DNA from 2 places in the Shewanella sp. 2_MG-2023 genome. Region 1 is predicted to be linked to the other one. Evidence: predicted binding sites of a transcription regulator. Region 1 holds the regulator's gene; the other holds the start of a gene.
What was found. The regulator sigma-54, encoded in region 1, starts transcription at its own class of promoters, with help from an activator protein. The targets are predictions, from matches to a motif close to GTTGGCACGNNNNTNGNNT.

Region 1 (4,196 bases):
TTTGAGCTGTTCAAGTAAACTACCAATAAGTGGTAAAGGTAGGTTATCAACACAGTAATAACCTAAATCTTCTAATACCCTTAGTGCTACTGATTTACCTGAGCCTGATCGTCCTGATACGATGACAAGTTTCATGCAGTTATAACCTGATAAAGTTCTGTAGCGTCATGACTCTTTCGAAGTCGCTTAAGGATTAATTTATCGCTCAGTTTTTCAGCCATACTCGACAGCGTACTTAAATGCTGTTGGCATTGATCAGAAGGAACTAACAGCGCAAATAATATATCCACGGGTTTCTTGTCGATAGCATCAAACTCAATGCCTTCTTCACACTTGATCAAAATTGCTATCGGTTCTTCGATATCAGTTAATCGACCATGAGGAATCGCAATGCCATTTCCTATACCTGTACTACCCATTTTTTCACGTGCTATTAAACTTTCAAAAATAGCCTGTGAAGATAGGGTTGGGTACTGGGCAGCCATTAAATCGCTGATAAGTTCCAGTACTTTTTTCTTACTGCCCGGCGTGGCGCAGGTAGTGCACGCCGGCTGCAGAATGGTGCGAAGTTCCATCGTTAGTGTTTAATTAACTTCTCTTTGTGTTTAATTACCTGACGATCTAATTTGTCGATCAGGGCGTCAATTGCAACATACATATCAGCGTTCTGTGATACCGCAAAAACTTCACCTCCTTTGAGGTGTAATTTTGCCTCTGCAATTTGTTGCAGCTTTTGAACATTGAGCACAACGTGAACATTATTGATCTGTTCGAAGTGTCGTTCAAGCTTTGAAAACTTAGTTTGTACATACTCACGTAAAGATTGAGTAATTTCCACATGGTGCCCAGTCAGGTTAATTTGCATAGATCATCCTCCAATAACAAAGGCTTATAGGCTTTTGCGTTGGTTTGAGGGAGGGATGAGCATTGCTTCACGATATTTGGCGATCGTACGCCGAGCAACATTGATCCCTTGTTCTGCCAATAGCGTCGCCATTTTACTATCGCTAAGTGGCTTTTGCTGGTTTTCCGCTGCAACAAGCTTCTTTATAAAGGCACGAATTGCAGTAGAAGAACACTCTCCGCCATCATCAGTACTCACATGGCTTGAGAAGAAATATTTTAGTTCAAAAAGTCCCCTAGGGGTGTGCATATACTTTTGTGTCGTGACACGCGAAATGGTTGATTCATGCATTTCAACGGCTTCAGCAATGTCATTAAGTACCATTGGCTTCATTGCTTCTTCGCCAAACTCAAAAAAGCCTTGTTGAAATTGCACAATACAATTAGCCACTTTTAATAAGGTTTCATTGCGGCTTTCAATACTTTTGATAAACCATTTCGCTTCTTGCAAATGACCACGGATAAATTGGCTGTCTGATTGGTTTGCTGAGCCTTTTGCCATTGCTGCATATTGCTGATTCACACCAATTTTTGGCATGTTATCTGGATTTAACTCAACGACCCAACGGCCACTCTTTTTAAACACTGTCACATCAGGAATGACATATTCATCTTTAATAGGAGTGATCTGTAACCCTGGACGTGGGTTAAGCGTTTGAATAAATTGAATCGCTTCGCGTAAATCATCTTCTTTAAGCTTGGTTTTACGCATTAATAATCTAAAGTCGCGGCCTGCAATTAAGTCTAGGTGTTCTGCAATCAGTAGCTTAACGTTATCGATACAAGGTATTTCATTAGGGTATTGGCCAAGCTGAATCATCAAGCATTCGCTTAAATCTCTTGCTGCAACGCCTACAGGATCAAAATGCTGTACTCGTTTGAGTACAGCTTCAACTTCATCGAGTTCAATATCTTCTAGGCCTAAAGCTTGCAATATGTCTTCAGTTGTTTGGGTTAAGTAACCACGTTCATCAACGGCATCGATAATCGCTGTAGCAATTACCAGATCGTTTTCAGAAAAAGGGGTGAGATTTTTTTGCCACTCTAAATGCTCATATAAGCCTTCTGTGGTTTCACCCTGAAAAGGCATATCGTCATCACGAGCCACTGCGCCAGAACCTGAACTTGGGGATGCTGTGTAAACTTCATCCCATGTGGTATCCATTGGTAATTCGTCAGGCATGGATTCTTTGGTCAACGATTCAGTGGTGTCTACGGTTGAGGTGTCTTTTTCAACAGTCACTTGGCTGTTATCACTAAAATCAGTATCGGTTTGCTGGGCGTTTTCTTTTACAGGTTCTTTTGCTTTAGCAAACTCATCTTCGAGCTCAAGGAGTGGATTTGAGTCAAGTGCTTGTTGAATTTCTTGCTGTAGCTCCAATGAGGAAAGTTGCAATAAGCGAATGGCTTGTTGCAACTGTGGGGTCATAGTCAGGTGTTGACCCATTTTAAGTTGGAGTGAGGCTTTCATTTACCGCTTATCCCTAATTGAGTTTCATCATCGCGACTAACAATTGTGTGGGTCTAGCACCTTTTTAAACTGCTTCTAGGCTTAAGCTTAACCTTGGCTTAAGTTCAGTCTAGAACATTGCACTAAAAAGTGGGACTGATACTGGTCGCGACATGCCATATTGTGCACTAAAGAATGCTAACTATAGCTTGAATTGCTCACCTAAGTATACTGACCTGACTTGCTGATTGTCTAAGATTTCAGCAGGCGTGCCTTCTGCAATTAAATCACCGTGGCTAACAATATACGCGCGCTCACATACATCAAGCGTTTCACGAACATTATGGTCGGTAATGAGTACTCCAAGTCCACGATTTTTTAATTGTTGAATAATTTTCTTGATATCTATCACAGAGATAGGATCGACACCGGCAAAAGGCTCATCTAGCAGAATGAACTTAGGATTTGCCGCTAATGCGCGTGCGATTTCAACACGTCGACGTTCACCACCCGATAATGCCATACCTTGGCTATCGCGAATGTGAGTAATATTAAACTCTTCTAATAAGTGCTCTAACTCTTCGATGCGCTGCTCAGTCGTTAAACTTTTGCGGGTTTGCAACACCGCCATAATATTATCGTGTACGGTTAACTTGCGAAAAATGCTGGCTTCTTGCGGTAAATAACCAATGCCTTTGCGTGCACGCAGGTGCATTGGATCTGCCGTGAGATCATCTGAATCAATTAATATGCGGCCTTTATCACTTTTAACTAAGCCAACGACCATATAAAAGGTGGTGGTTTTACCTGCACCATTTGGCCCTAATAGCCCAACAATTTGACCTGTTTTAACGGTAAGACTGACATTTTTGACCACTTGGCGACTTTTGTAGCTTTTAGCCAAGTTTTCAGCTGTTAAGGTAATTTGGGTCATTATTGAGTTTGCTCTAGCGCTGGTGTTTCAGGTAATGCATCTGAAGCTGGTTGCTCATCAATTGATGCAGGTTTAGCTATTGCAGGTGTTTCAGATTCAGTTGCTGCTGCCGAATCTAAACCATTTTCAGTGTTTTCGATAACGGCATCAGATTGATTTTCAATTAACTTCTCAACTGTTTCTTCAGGTGCTTGCTCTGTGACTTCTTCTGTTGAAACAGGCTCAGATGAGGCGCTATCTGGTTGCTCTGAAGTGTCTTTCGATTCATTTAAATCAGGATAGTTTTCAGGCTGGAAAATTGTGATGACTCGGTCTTTTCCGTCGCCAGTACTTTCAGCGATCAATTGCTGTTTTTCAATATTATAACTGATGAGGTTACCGGTAACTTGGCTACCTGCTTGATCAAGTTTAGCGTTACCTTTTAAGGTTAAAATACTGCTGGCTAGCTCATATCTGATTTCATTGGCACTGGCTGTACCAATACGACCATCATCTAACTCTTGCGAGAATGTAGCCGGATTACCGGTGGCAACCATGGTTTTTTGACCGCCAGACTCTTCACTAAATGCGCGCAATTCATCTGCATTAATGTTAATCGTGCCTTGGGTGACGTTAACAGGGCCAAAGAAAATAACTTGGTTATTTTTAATGTCTGCTTTTTGGCTCACAGCTGCGACTTTTAGCTCTTGTTGTAGATCGCCTTCTTTAGCGTTAACGCCAGTCATTCCAATTAGGCTTATTCCAACTAGGCTCAACTTTACAAAATGTTGTAGTGAGACAGTAAGGTTATTACTTTGCTTCATACGTTCCTTCTACTTGACTTAAAAGCTCTAATTCTTCGGCATTTAAATCAGCGTAAAGGCCTAAGCCTTGTATATTAAAATCTTGACCTGTGACATATATTTGTCT
Region 2 (4,196 bases), on a different contig from region 1:
TGGACGGCTAGGAGTACCATCTTCAATTGGGTTACTTGGGTCTACTTCCGGACCTTGGCCTGGAGTACCGTCTTCAATTGGGTTGCTTGGGTCTACTTCTGGACCTTGGCCTGGAGTACCATCTTCAATTGGGTTGCTTGGGTCTACTTCTGGACCTTGGCCTGGAACACCATCTTCAATTGGACGGCTAGGAGTATCTTCTGGACCTTGGCCTGGAGTACCATCTTCAATTGGGTTAACAATTTCTGGTGAAACTGGTAACTCTGGCGAAGGCGTAGAATTGTTTCCACTAGAACCAGTCGATGAACATGCTGTCATTAAAGCGGCTGAGACTAAAGTAGCGATTAATTTAACTTTCATTTGTATTCTCTCATTAATTTGAATCATGACGATGAGTGGTCCCATCTTGTCGCATTACCAGTCACCTGACTTCGTAAGCGCTTGTTATGGGGTGTATATTAATGACTCAATTGTTAAGTGAATAATTGTTAATCTTTATAACACTCATAACCAAAAGTTATCTGATACATATTGATACATACCATTTGAGAATGAGGGTTTGTGTTTATAAATACAGAAGCATCTTGGTTGAGTTGGATAAAACGATGAATGTTCAGGCAATAAAAAAGCCCTTACTGAAACCAGTAAAGGCTTTTTCGTTAACTGTTGATGAGCTTAATCAAACTGCATCTGCGTTAAACAACTTCTACTTATAGAGAGTAGTAAAGTTGGAATTCCATTGGGTGAGTAGTACGAGATACTTGCTCACATTCTTCATTTTTAAGAGTTATGTAAGATTCAATAAAGTCTTTACTGAATACATCACCTTTCGTTAAGAATTCGTGGTCAGCTGCTAAGTTCTCAAGTGCATTCTCTAGAGAAGTTGCAACTTGTGGGATCTCAGCTGCTTCTTCAGCAGGTAGGTCGTATAAATCTTTATCCATTGCTTCACCTGGGTGAATCTTGTTTTGGATACCGTCAAGACCAGCCATAAGCAGCGCTGCGAATGCTAAGTATGGGTTAGCGGTTGGATCTGGGAAACGTGTTTCGATACGACGTGCTTTCGGGCTTGGTACCACTGGGATACGGATTGAAGCACTACGGTTACGCGCTGAGTAAGCTAACATTACAGGCGCTTCGAAATGTGGAACAAGACGCTTGTAAGAGTTTGTGCTTGGGTTAGTGAATGCGTTCAATGCACGAGCATGCTTGATGATACCACCGATGTAGTAAAGAGCTAGTTCACTTAAACCAGCGTACTTGTCGCCAGAGAATAAGTTAACACCGTCTTTAGCTAAAGATTGGTGAACGTGCATACCACTACCATTATCACCAACAATTGGCTTAGGCATGAATGTCGCTGTTTTACCGTATGCATGAGCAGTGTTATGAACCACATACTTCATGATTTGGATTTCATCCGCTTTGTTTGAAAGCGTGTTGAAACGTGTAGCAATTTCGTTTTGACCAGCTGTAGCAACTTCGTGGTGATGCGCTTCAACTACTTGACCTAATTCTTCAAGAATTAGACACATTGCACTACGAATGTCTTGTGATGAATCTACTGGTGCAACTGGGAAGTAACCACCTTTAACGAATGGACGGTGACCTGTGTTGCCGTCTTCGTAGCTTGTACCTGAGTTCCATGCTGCTTCTTTCGCGTCAACTTTAACGAAAGTACCTGACATGTCAGTGCCAAACTTAACGTCGTCGAATAAGAAGAATTCTGGCTCTGGACCAATTAATACAGTGTCAGCAATACCAGTAGACTTTAGGTATTCTTCAGCTTTTTTAGCGATTGAACGTGGATCACGTTCGTAACCCGTCATTGTCGCTGGCTCTAAAATGTCACAACGAATAAGACCAGTAACTTCTTCAGTGAAAGGATCTAATAAGAAAGAAGAAGGGTCTGGCATTAACACCATGTCAGATTCGTTGATGCCTTTCCAACCGTTGATAGATGAACCATCAAACATTTTGCCATCTTCAAAAAAGTCATCGTTCACTTGATGAGAAGGAATAGAGACGTGCTGCTCTTTACCTTTAGTGTCTGTAAAACGTAAATCTACGAACTTAACTTCTAGTTCTTCAATTTGTTTTAGGATTGATTCAACTGACATTCTTAAGCCTCCGGTAGGGTAAAGGGTTGTCCCTTAATGTAATCTTGTTATTCGTCAGACATCACGTCTGCTTTCGAATTTGATTTGTTATAAGCGACTTTCATGCCAGAAAGATAAGGCATTGATTTAAAATACAATAAAAATATCCCTCTCGCGTAAGGCACTAATAACGCACAACTTCGGTGCACCACTATGCGCACTAATGGTGCAAAAGTCCATTTCGGTGCATTGGTTTTAACGCCATCATTGATCTAGTTCATTAAAGCGTCACTTTATTGCGGCAATATGATCCTTTTTGAATTTTATCTTCTATCTTTAAAGCTTAAATTTTTATAAATAAGCAAGTGTTCAAAAATAATCCTATCTACTCAAGCCTTGCTGGAGTAGAATGGCACGCTTTTTTATGGTGGCTATACTTATTAGTCCTATAAACTCCTATTTTTATTTGATGGTATAGAGGTTTTATCCGTGTTAGAGAATTTACGTAATATCGCCATTATTGCTCACGTCGACCATGGCAAAACAACCTTGGTAGATAAGCTTTTGGCTCAGTCTGGCACCCTTGAAAGTCGAGGTGAAGCCACAGAACGTGTAATGGATTCTAACGATCTTGAAAAAGAACGTGGTATCACCATTCTGGCTAAGAATACAGCCATCAAATGGAACGACTACCGTATTAACATCGTAGACACTCCTGGTCACGCCGATTTCGGTGGTGAAGTAGAACGTGTTCTATCTATGGTAGATTCTGTTTTATTATTAGTTGATGCAGTTGATGGCCCAATGCCACAAACTCGCTTCGTAACTAAAAAAGCATTCGCACAGGGCCTTAAGCCAATCGTTGTTATTAACAAGATTGACCGTCCTGGTGCTCGTCCTGATTGGGTTATTGACCAAGTATTCGACTTATTCGACAACTTAGGTGCAACTGACGAACAGTTAGATTTCCCAATCGTATATGCTTCTGCATTAAATGGTTTCGCTTCATTAGATCCTGATGAAACTAGCGAAGACATGACACCACTTTTCCAAACAATTGTAGAGAAAGTATCTTCTCCTGATGCTGATGCGGAAGGTGACTTCCAAATGCAAATCTCTCAAATCGATTACAACTCATACGTGGGTGTTATCGGTATTGGTCGTATTAAGCGTGGTAGCATCAAGACCAACCAACAAGTGACTGTTGTTGGCGCTGATGGCAAAACTCGTAACGGTAAAATGGGCCAAGTATTAGGTTACATGGGTCTTGACCGTCACGAAGTTGCTGAAGCTAACGCTGGTGACATCATTGCAATTACTGGTCTTGGCCAATTACAAATCTCAGACACAATCTGTGCGCCTTCTACATTAGAAGCGCTACCTCCGTTGTCTGTAGATGAGCCAACACTAACAATGACTTTCCAAGTCAACACTTCTCCATTCGCTGGTAAAGAAGGTAAGTACGTCACTTCACGTAATATCCTTGAGCGTCTTGAGCAAGAGCTAGTTCATAACGTTGCACTACGTGTTGAAGAAACTGAATCTCCGGATCGTTTCCGCGTATCAGGCCGTGGTGAATTACACTTAGGTATCCTAATTGAAAACATGCGTCGTGAAGGTTACGAGTTAGCAGTATCTCGTCCAGAAGTTATCGAAAAAGAAATCGATGGCGTGATGTGTGAACCATTCGAAACATTAACTGTAGATGTTGAAGAAGAGCATCAAGGTAGTGTTATCGAAAAGCTTGGTACCCGTAAAGGTGACATGCGTGACATGCAGTTAGATGGTAAGGGTCGTGTACGTATCGACTTCGTTATCCCTAGCCGTGGCTTAATCGGTTTCCAAACTGAATTCATGACTGCGACTTCTGGTACTGGTCTTATCTACCATTCATTTGACCATTACGGTCCAGTGAAAGGCGGCGATATTGGTCAACGTGCTCGTGGCGTATTGATTTCTAACGCTACTGGTAAAGCACTGACATTCGCATTATTTAACCTTCAAGAACGTGGTCGTCTATTTATTGGACACGCTGCTGAAGTATACGAAGGTCAAGTAGTTGGTTTACACGCTCGTGCAAATGACTTAACAGTTAAC

Region 2: a site for sigma-54 is predicted at 2,212-2,230, ahead of glnA (glutamate--ammonia ligase). Genes of this name have one in related genera too.

What each region holds. Positions count from the first base shown of each region.
Region 1 covers NZ_JAUOSO010000023.1:55,307-59,502, reverse strand. The annotation lists gene rapZ (RNase adapter RapZ) at 1-135, opposite strand, end outside; gene ptsN (PTS IIA-like nitrogen regulatory protein PtsN) at 132-575, opposite strand; gene hpf (ribosome hibernation promoting factor) at 578-865, opposite strand; gene Q4600_RS19090 (RNA polymerase factor sigma-54) at 890-2,374, opposite strand; gene lptB (LPS export ABC transporter ATP-binding protein) at 2,556-3,287, opposite strand; partial or broken gene lptA (lipopolysaccharide transport periplasmic protein LptA) at 3,560-4,090, opposite strand; gene lptC (LPS export ABC transporter periplasmic protein LptC) at 4,077-4,196, opposite strand, start outside.
Region 2 covers NZ_JAUOSO010000028.1:300-4,495, forward strand. The annotation lists partial or broken gene Q4600_RS19970 (hypothetical protein) at 1-360, opposite strand, end outside; gene glnA (glutamate--ammonia ligase) at 711-2,120, opposite strand; gene typA (translational GTPase TypA) at 2,589-4,196, shown strand, end outside.